2 regions of the Sodalis sp. RH20 genome follow, and region 1 is predicted to be linked to the other one. Evidence: predicted binding sites of a transcription regulator. Region 1 holds the regulator's gene; the other holds the start of a gene.
The links. Region 1 encodes LexA, which represses DNA repair genes until DNA is damaged. Its sites were predicted from a motif close to TNCTGTATGTACATACAGNA; they were not measured.
Positions count from the first base shown of each region.

Region 2: ACL2XM_RS21150 (YebG family protein) is a predicted target of LexA. The motif match lies at 2,168-2,187, and genes of this name have one in related genera.

Region 1 covers NZ_CP178733.1:4,449,316-4,454,556, reverse strand. Annotated here, with positions in the region: gene plsB (glycerol-3-phosphate 1-O-acyltransferase PlsB) at 1-2,395, opposite strand, end outside; gene ACL2XM_RS20320 (diacylglycerol kinase) at 2,521-2,889, shown strand; gene lexA (transcriptional repressor LexA) at 3,010-3,618, shown strand; gene ACL2XM_RS20310 (CsbD family protein) at 4,024-4,233, shown strand; gene zur (zinc uptake transcriptional repressor Zur) at 4,465-4,974, opposite strand; gene rcsA (transcriptional regulator RcsA) at 5,143-5,241, opposite strand, start outside.
Region 2 covers NZ_CP178733.1:4,634,183-4,639,423, reverse strand. Annotated here, with positions in the region: gene ACL2XM_RS21165 (SDR family oxidoreductase) at 1-519, shown strand, start outside; gene ACL2XM_RS21160 (dihydrodipicolinate synthase family protein) at 513-1,424, shown strand; gene ACL2XM_RS21155 (GlcG/HbpS family heme-binding protein) at 1,414-1,848, shown strand; gene ACL2XM_RS21150 (YebG family protein) at 2,200-2,538, shown strand; gene ACL2XM_RS21145 (LysE family translocator) at 2,777-3,394, opposite strand; gene ACL2XM_RS21140 (mechanosensitive ion channel family protein) at 3,847-4,929, opposite strand.

The sequences.
Region 1 (5,241 bases):
GCTGTACCTCCGGCGTCATCAGTTCGCTCAGGATTTCGCTCATCTCATTGACCTTCTCGCCGATGGCATCGCCGGTGTCGCTAATATAATGTTCATCCCGCAGCGTCGCCACCAGGGTGGAGAATACCGCTTTATCAAAAAACTCCGGCGCGTTGATGCCATGCAACACCGAAAGTCGCTGGGCCATAATCCGGCTTTCCTTCTCCAATGTGCCGCGATTGATCCGGGGATTAAAACGCAGCAATGAAAAGGTAATGGCATACCGTTGCAATGTCTCGCGCACGCCCGCCGCCAGCAGTTGCAAGGTAAATGATTGCGGAGGGTTCAAGAACAACCGCCCCTCGCGCTCGGCAATCAGCTCCTGGCGCGACAGTTCCCCGATGAGCGCGTCGATGACCGGGCCGAGCTGCGACGTCTCGTAGCGCATGAACAGCTCGGCTTTCATCAGTGGGTAAAGCAAATCGATACGGCGTGCCAGCTGCGCGCGATCGATGCCGGGATGGCCGATAATGATACTGGCGACCAACGCGGGCAGGATAAACAGATGCTGGATATTATTGCGGTAATAGGTCATCAGTACCGCCTGCTCGCGGGACAGGTAGATGATATCGCCAATGGTATCCTGCTCGACGCTGAATTTGTTCATCGCCAGGGCATGCTCCAATAGGTCCTGCGCCGTGGTGTCCGGCACCGTGACGTCATCGGCGTAGGGCACATTGCGCATCAGTTCCAGATAGCAGGCCAACTGCTGCAAAAGCTGCTCGCGGGTTAACGAACGCTGGCGGGAGGCCAGCAACACCGTGGAACACAGGTTGATGGCGTTTGCCGCCGCGGCGTTATTAATGCGCACCATGATTTTCGCGGCGATGTCATCCACCGCCGGCGCCAGCCAGCCGGGACGCTGGGCTTCGATGGGGTCGATGGAATCACGCCAGTGCGGTACCTGCTGGTTAAGATAGGCGCTTAACGACAGCGGCTCGCCAAAATTGACATAACCCTGTCCCAGGTTGCGTAACTTACGTAAACCGCGCACCATCTGCACAAAGCCTTCTTTTTCCTTGGTGGCGCCCCGTAATTCCTTGGCGTAGGTCGCCACTTCCATAACATGTTCATAGCCGACATAGATGGGCACCAGCGTAATAGGCCGGTTGCCGCCGCGCAGCATCGCCTGGATGGTCATGGTCAATGTGCCGGTCTTGGGATCGAGCAGGCGCCCGGTACGCGACCGCCCGCCTTCCATAAAATATTCCACCGAATAACCCCGGGTAAATAACTCACCCAGATATTCGCGGAATATGGTGGAGTAAAGTTTATTGCCCTTGAAGGTACGCCGGATAAAAAACGCGCCCAGCCGACGAAAAATCGGACCCGCCGGCCAGAAGTTCAGGTTAATGCCGGCGGCGATATGCGGCGGCACCAGCCCCTGATGATACAGGACATAGGACAGCAGCAGATAATCCATATGGCTGCGGTGACAGGGCACATAGACAATCTCATGGCCGTCCTCGGCCAGTTGCCGGACGCGTTCGGCATTGCGCACGTGCAGGCCCTGGTATAGCCGGTTCCAGGTCCAGCTTAATACCCGATCCGACAAGCGCACGGCTTCATAGGAAAAATCCGCCGCAATTTCTTCCATCAGCTCGATGGCGTTTTGCTGCGCTTTATCCGTCGAGATTTTTTTGGCGCGGGCTTCGTCCTCCACGGCTTTTTCAATCGCCTTGGACGCCAGCAGCTTATTAAATAAATCCTGACGGACAGGCAGTCGCGGCCCCACAGCCACCAGGCGTTGGCGGGCAAAATGAATCATGGCGACGCGTGCCAGCTTCTGCGCGATGGTTTTATCGGTGCCATGCTCGGTCGCCATATAGCGCATGGACAGCGGACGGGAAAAACGCACAAAGCTGTCGCGCCCCAACCACAAGACGGCGATAAACTTCTGGAAACCATTGAGGAGGCGCAACTGGGGCGCCGGCTGGTTCAGCTGCGCTTCACGGCCGGGCGATCGTCCGAACATAACGGATACCGGCACCATCTGGACATCAAGCTGCGGATTATTGCGATGTAAATCCAGATAATCGTGAAACAGCTTCACGGATTCCAGTTTTTCGGAAAAATAGCGAAAAATACGGGGGCCATCGTGGATAAAGACGTAGCGCGGCAAGACGACGCCATCGATCTCTATCGGTATCAGCGGATCGGACAACCCCAGTTGCAGACATTGCGCGCGCAGGGTGAGCAGGTCCGTCTTGGAGTTATAGGGCAAAACATACATCATTGGCCGCAGCGGGTCCAAGCCGGCTTCTTGCCGGGGATTGGCGGGAATGGCTTTACTCCGCACCAGTAGCCTGAGCGGTAAATTCAACAACGTATAATAAATAGTACGCCAGCCTGACATATCTTCGTGAAGCCTCTTGTTAGCATTGCGCCACAAGAATACCAGAAACCGCGCGACAGATCTGTGGTGATGCGAACGAGAAGAAACGGTAATATAGGCACAATTTTTCTTTAGCGCGCAAAATTATGGCAAACCAAACCAACGGACTTCGGCGCATCTTTAACGCCATGGGCTATTCCATAAAAGGATATCGCGCCGCCTGGCGGCATGAAGCCGCTTTTCGCCAGGAAGTGGTGGTTGCCGTGGTGGCGGTTGCCCTTGCCTGTTACCTGGAGCCAGAACCCGTGGCGCGGATTTTATTGATCGGTTCGGTATGGCTGGTGCTGATCGTTGAGATCGTGAATAGTGCTATTGAAGCGGTGGTGGATCGCATCGGGCCGGAGCTGCATCCACTTTCTGGCCGGGCGAAGGACCTGGGCTCGGCGGCGGTGACCCTGGCCATTGTTTTGGCGCTGTTCGTGTGGATAACGCTGTTATGGCGGTATATTCCTTAAAATGGCCGGCGCGGCCGGTCGTCGGCAGGGTTTTATCACATTTTGCAACGCTTGTGGTTTTCAATTGCTGCGGACCTGTATATACTCACAGAAAGACTGTATAAACAAACAGGGGACGGAATGAAAGCATTAACCGCCAGACAACAAGAGGTATTTGACCTCATCCGCGATCATCTTGCGCAAACCGGCATGCCGCCGACCCGGGCGGAGATCGCGCATCGTCTGGGATTTAAATCCCCTAACGCCGCCGAAGAGCACCTTAAGGCGCTGGCGCGCAAGGGCGCCATTGAAATCGTTTCCGGCGCCTCGCGCGGCATCCGGTTATTGATAGAAGAAGAAACCGGCCTGCCGCTGATCGGCCGCGTGGCCGCCGGAGAACCCCTGCTGGCCGAACAGCATATCGAAAGCCATTACCAGATCGATCCCGATCTGTTTAAGCCCCACGCGGATTTCCTGCTGCGTGTCAGCGGCATGTCCATGAAGGATATCGGCATCATGGACGGCGATCTGCTGGCGGTGCATAAAACCCAGGATGCCCATAACGGTCAGGTCGTGGTGGCGCGAATCAATGACGAGGTCACGGTAAAACGCCTGAAAAGACACGGTAACATCGTTGAGTTGCTACCGGAAAACAGCGAGTTTTCGCCCATTATTGTCGATTTGCGCGAGCAGGAAATGTCCATCGAAGGTTTAGCGGTCGGCGTTATCCGCAACGGCAACTGGATTTAACTCACGGTGCTCCATGGCATCCTGAATATCCCTTATCCCGCGTCAGCGAGGATTTTATGGCGGATAACCGGCGACGCGGAATGCGGGTTCGCCGCCATAAAAGTGCTGCGGCGCGGCCGCTGCCGCTAGCGGTATTTATATTTAGTTACAATTAGCGGTGTACGGGCTGATACCTTCTACCTACTGTTTTATTTCACCTTATAGCCCATACGGCGTTTATAACCCTGCCAATATGGTCTAATCATCTGCTGAATAAACCTTATGCCAAATCCCCTGCTATACTTTAGACATAGGGTTAACTTATGACATGCAGGTTTTGGGACGCAATACGTGTCCTCGCTATGCGCTAACAAAACCTGGAGTGGCAGATGTTGACTGAGAAACCGATAACCAAGGAGAACTCCGATGAACAAAGATCAAGCCAGCGGTAATTGGAAACAGTTCAAAGGTAAAATGAAAGAACAATGGGGTAAGCTTACTGACGATGATCTGACGGTAGTTGAAGGTAAACGCGATCAGTTAATCGGTAAGATCCAGGAACGTTACGGTTACGGTAAAGAAGCCGCGGAAACGGAAGTAAAGGACTGGGAAACACGTAACAAATATCGTTGGTAATGATTTTTGGAAATCATGACTAATGATGACTAATGCATATTCACTGTGCGGTTATGGCTTCCTTAAGTGTTCCTACCCAAAGGTACAAGGACGTACCACCTATTTAATATGATCCTATCAGCATTCCTCTGTTTTGCGGCCTCTCCAATGTATTAACCAAACGCGTTATCTCACTTCAGCCATAATAAACGTCATTTGCTCCCGGGTTCTTGTAAAAGCCAAAATGGGACGCTAGCGTTTCTTTATCGCTACGCTATGATCGTGTCCGCAGTCCTGGGGATTGTCACAAGCTTGCACTTCGGCGCATAAGGTACAAAACCCGTGTGCCTCGACGACATTATGGCGCATGGCGAAACCCGTGGCTTGCGCCATTTTTTGCAAAATATCTTCAATGCCTTCGGTTGATTGTTCAGTCACCTGGCCGCAGCGATCGCAGATAAAGAAGGCGGAGGTGTGACTGGGCTGCTCAAAATGGTGGCAAAGAACAAAGCTGTTAGTGGATTCCACTCTATGGATAAAACCTTGTTCCAGAAGGAAATCCAGCGCGCGGTAAATTGTCGGCGGCTTTGCCTGCGGTTCCGTCGCCCGCAGCAGATCAAGCAGGTCGTAAGCACTGATCGCGCCATCCTGCTGTGTCATCAGGCGCAACACTTCCAGTCGCTGTGGCGTCAGGCGCACGTTGCGTTGCTCACATAATTGTTCAGCCTGGCTGAGCAATTGAGACTGATCGGTGGTATTCATAGCGTTTCCCCCACTGCTGATTTCCGCCCTCTATCTTATCATGAAGGCGGAAAAACGCCGAATATTGGCGTGTTTTAACCCATATTGTCACCGGCAAAAGGGTGAGGGGACGGGGATCGGGGGCAGGTTTCTTTAGCTGTGGCGTTCGAACGGAGCCGCTGGTTTTCATCAAACGGGATAACGGATATTGATACTATCTGTGACGCTGTTGGCAATAGCAATTAAATGGTATATCACCTGTTTATTACTGGCCTTGGTTTTCCGCTT
Region 2 (5,241 bases), 180 kb from region 1:
GCGCCGCCGGAGGTCTCCGGCCCCTTTGAGCAGTTCCCCGTGGACGTCTTCCGTAAAGTGGTGGAGGTCAACCTGGTGGGCACATTTCTGGCGACCCAGCAGGTAGGCGCCAGGATGAAAGCGGCGGGGAAAAAGGGATCCATCATCAATGTCGGATCGATCTACGGCGTGGTATCGCCGGTGCAGGATATCTACAGCTACAAAAAAGAGGATACCGGCGTGCCCTTCATCAAGCCGGTCGCCTATTCCGCGGCCAAATCGGGACTGTACAATTTTACCCGTTATTGCGCCACCTACTGGGGCCGGGACGGTATCCGGGTCAATACGCTGACCATCTCCGGCGTGGCGCGGCCGGATCAGGATCCGCGGTTCCAGAAAAATTATATCGCCCGCATGCCCATCGGCCGCATGGCCAATGAAGATGAATATAACGGCACTATCGTGTTTCTCCTTTCCGACGCATCAGTGTATATGACCGGCGCCAATGTGGTGGTGGACGGAGGATGGACGGCATGGTAAAGAACGGAGGATGGGATAAGTATCGGGGGGTCATTTCAGCGCTGGTCACACCGATGCATGAGGATGAATCCGTCAATTACGATGTGCTGGCGAAGGTGGTGGAACATCAGCTCGCGCGCGGAGTGGAGGGATTTTATTGCTGCGGATCTTCCGGTGAGGGCCCGCTTCTGGGCATGGAGGAGCGGGCACAGCTGCTGCGCGTTCTGGCGGCGCAGGTGAAAGGCCGGGTGCCGGTGATCTCCCATGTCGGTACGGTGAGGACCGCTGACGCGGTCTCTCTGGCCCGGCAGGCGGAGCAGGATGGCGCCGACGCGGTATCGCTGGTGCCTCCTTATTATTACAAATTCTCCAAAAAAGAGATCATCGCGTATTACCGGCGGGTGCTTGCGGCCATATCGCTGCCGGTGATTGTTTATAATATCCCGCAATTCACCTCGGTTGAACTTGACGAAGAAACCGCCGACGCGCTATTAACCGATGAACAGGTGCTGGGGGTGAAGCATACCTCGCACAACCTCTATTCGCTGGAGCGCATGGCGGCAAAATATCCCGGCAAGGTTTTTTTCAACGGCTTTGATGAGATCTACCTGTCGGCGCTATCGGCCGGCGCGACCGCCACCATCGGCACCACGGTCAATCTGCAGCCCGAGCGATTTTTGGCCATTCGCGACTTATTCCGGCGGGGCGAGCTCAGCCGGGCGCGGGAAATCCAGCTGCAGATTAACAATGCCGTCGAATTTATGGTGGCGCGGGGGATCTTTCAGTCGGCGAAGTATATGACGGGCCTTGGCCTGGAGGACCTCGGGCCGGTGCGGGAGCCGTTCGTTCCCTTGACGGACCGGCAAAAACACGAGCTGGGCGTGCTCAATGACACTATCCGGGAGGGTATCGCGCATGGCCAATGAACCTGCCGGCCTTGCCGCGCGTTATATCCTGCAGGATAAGGTGGCTATCGGTAAAGTCGCCGAAATCATCGCCTCGGCTTCGCTGGATCCCGCCACCACTGGGCTGGCGGTGGCCGTGGTGGGCGTTCACGGCGAATTGGCGGCCTTCGGCGCCCATCACTCCTGTCCGCCTTTGCCGCGGCTGTTGGCGCAACGTAAAGCCTATACTGCGCTGATGCTCAGGCGCAGTACCCGTCTGGTGTCGGAGGAGGTGAAAAACGGTTCCCTGGATATGCGCATGCTCAATGACGCCGCCTTATTGCCAATGCCCGGCGGCGTGCCGATCGTGATAAACGGCGCCCTGGTGGGCGCAATCGGCATAAGCGGTTTGCCGGCGGAAAAGGATATCGCGCTGGCGGACCACTGGGCGCGGCAGTTCGGTTGATACGGCGCGGATGTCAAGACGGCACGCAAGGCTATGTACCTGACCCAGCAAGACATCGCGCTCAAAACCGGGATAATAAAGCAGCACGTTTCCACCAGCGTTACGGTTTCGCCGTTTCACCTGCCCGGGAGCAGCAGTTGCCGTTATTGCGCAAAGATGCGCGTAAGTTGCTGCTGGTTTAGTATCCCAGCGGCAGATGAATCGCATAGCGGCTTGCATGGCTCCCGGCATGAGACCAGCAAGACTTGTTTAATGGGAATGGATTACAGCACATACAGCCGTTGAATGTGTGGTGGACGATGAGCGACACTTGCTGATATACTGGCTATAATCACAGTATTGGAGGCGGTTATGGCTATTGAAACAAAATATGTGGTCGTCAGAAAGGGTGAAGAGAAAATGACATTTGCCAGTAAGAAAGAAGCGGAGGCCTACGACAAGATGCTCGATATGGCTGAAGCATTCAGCGACTGGTTGTTGACCAGCGGGATGCCGTTGGATGAACCGCAGGCTGAAAAGCTGGGTCTTTATTTGGCCGAGCATAAAGACGACGTCCAGCATATACTGCGCACCAGTAAATTGCCGGAAGCCATCGGCGCTCAGGCGCCCGCAGATGAATCGGAAAGCATGGAAACCGATAACAATGCTGATGCCGGCACAAAAAAAATCAGAGCGGTAAAAGCAGCCTGATCCCCTGCGGGAAGTACCCCAATACAGAACAGCGCCGTGAGTGATAACGCCTTGCGGTGTAGCGGGATTTTTTCATCGGCCTCACCTCCGTCAACGGCATGGATTTATCATGCCGGATTTCCAGTTCTGGGTGGAGCAGAATATTGGGGTAGGGCCATGCCCGGTGCCGCTCTGGTTAAAGATGCATTTTATAACGTTGCTTTACTGGTTAAGCTGCTGCAGGGATAATTTTGGCTGATTAATTAATAATCTGCCTGATCCCTAACAGTATGATCAACCCGCCGCAAAGCCTATCAATGACTTTTTTGGCCCGCTGATAGGCGGAAGAAATGCGAGGTTGAGAAAGGGTGATGGCAACCGCTCCGTACCAGAGTGATGCAATGATGCCGACAACGCTGAGCATGGCGATAAAGGTGCCCGCAGAAACATGCGCCGGAGCGGCAGTAGAGAATATAGCGGCGTAAAAAGCCATGGATTTCGGATTACCGATATTAGTCATCACGCCCTGAATAAAGGATTGGCGGAAATGACCTGGCAATACGGCATTTTCGTTCGCAACGGGTTGGCTTCCCGCATTGAGGATAAGGCGTAAGCCAAACCACAGCAGATATCCTGCCCCTACTATTTTCACAATCAGCGCAACCCAAGGGAATGCGGCAAATAGCAAACCGATTCCGCCGATAGCGCAACTTGCCCATAATAGGTTGACCACCACAATGCCAGCAACCAGCGCAAGGGCGGCCGAGCGCGTGGAAGCGACCGCTTTATGCACCACGGCGACAAAGTTTGGCCCGGGTATCACCACGCCAGCGAGATAAATCAACAGCACGGTAAGAACCGCATGTGTATCGATCATGTGATTTCCTTATAACTCGCTGACGTTAAATCAGTTTAAACTCACCAATAAATCATTGGCTTCCCATTATGCCTGGAGCAGGCCAGCAGTTCGATAACTTTGTATTAATCCATCAAACAAGCTGAGAACGGGCCGTCTCCTGGCTATTTTCACCGCTTTGGGTAGCTCATTGTCTTCAGCGGCCATCCATATAGCTGCCCAGACACATGCGATTATCACTCTACAGCGAACGGCGAAAGATGTCCGGATATTGGCGCAGGCCGTTTAATGGGTCCTGCGGTTCGCCTCACATAGCCTGCAGGTCAGCCGCAAAGCCTCATTAAGCAGGGAATAAAGCGAAGTTGACCAGCTGCTTTGAGCGAGGAGCGGAAGCTCAGTTGTCCTGGTGCTCACGCAGCACGCTTAAAGTATCTGTACGTTCCACGGTATACAGAAAAAATGAAAACGATTAACTACTGATCTTTCGGACGATCACACACCGAATCGGTCAGTGTAGCCCTCACGTGAGGAAGGCTCTGCGGATAATTTTGCTGAATAAACTCAATCATTTTTTCCCGCACGTGGCAGCGTAAATCCCAGGCGATGGGGGAATTCTGTGCAGTCATCAATAATCTGATGGTCATGGTTTTGTCAGTAGTTTCGGTTACCTGGAGCACCTGAGTCTGTTGATCCCAGAGTTTTGTTTCACTGAGGACTTTTTCAAAATGCTTACGGAGAGGATCTAATGGCATGGAATAATCGAGGTAAAGAAAAACAGAGCCTAATATCTGTGCGTTATTACGCGTCCAGTTCTGGAAAGGATTTTCTGTAAAGTATGTAATGGGCAGGACCAGTCGGCGCAGGTCCCAGATACGCACAACGACATAAGTCAGATTTATCTCCTCTATCCAGCCCCATTCATTTTCGACGACTACAGCATCATCAATTTTTATAGGTTGCGTAAAAGCTATCTGAATTCCGGCAAACAAGTTGACAAGCGACTTCTGAAGGGCAAACCCAATGATTATTCCGGCAACCCCCGCGCCGGCTAAGATTGTCGTGCCGAATTTTCGGAAACCGGGAAAACTGAGAAGTATCAGAGTAAGGCAGAATGACACGAGCAATACAATAGCGACTTTTTTTACATACATTATTTGAGTGCGAATTTTACGGGCACGAAGATTATTCGAAAGATTAATGTCATAGCGGATAAAAAGCATATCTTGCGCAACATTAACTAATCGAATTAAAATGGAGCAAAATGATAATATAATAAAGATATTAAGGGTGGATGTAATAAAATCAAGGGAGTTTGGCTGAATGTTAATATAATTAACCCCTACATTTATCAACAGTAAGGGAATGAAAAGAAACATTGAGCCACGAAGATGTTTTTCAAGTGATTTGAAGAGCTTTCGGTCACGATTCTGCCAGTAGCGGATGAACCTGAGAAGTATAAATCGGGCCAGGAACCCCAGTGCGAGTGAGAGAATGACGAGCAATACCGCAGGCACCCAAATTGGAGCACCAGATAACTCATCGAATATCATTAGCATTCTTTTCCCTTATATCAAGTCAACAACCTCTGGTTGTCAGATCAGTAATAAAAATTCAGTAACCGTTGTCTTAACGGTTATCTGCGGAGTAAATGGTGAACGCACATGAGTTGATGAGAAATGTTGTTAACTGACTTTTTTAACATAAAAAAACCTCGAAAAGAAACCGATAATACAAGCGTAGCATAAATGCAACTCACTGAAATTAATGATGACGTTTAATTTACTCAATCCGCTAGCAGGATGTCCGCGCTCAAACCGCTCTCGTGTCATCTGCCTGTACCCGCCCCTAGTGATGTGTTCATGCTAATA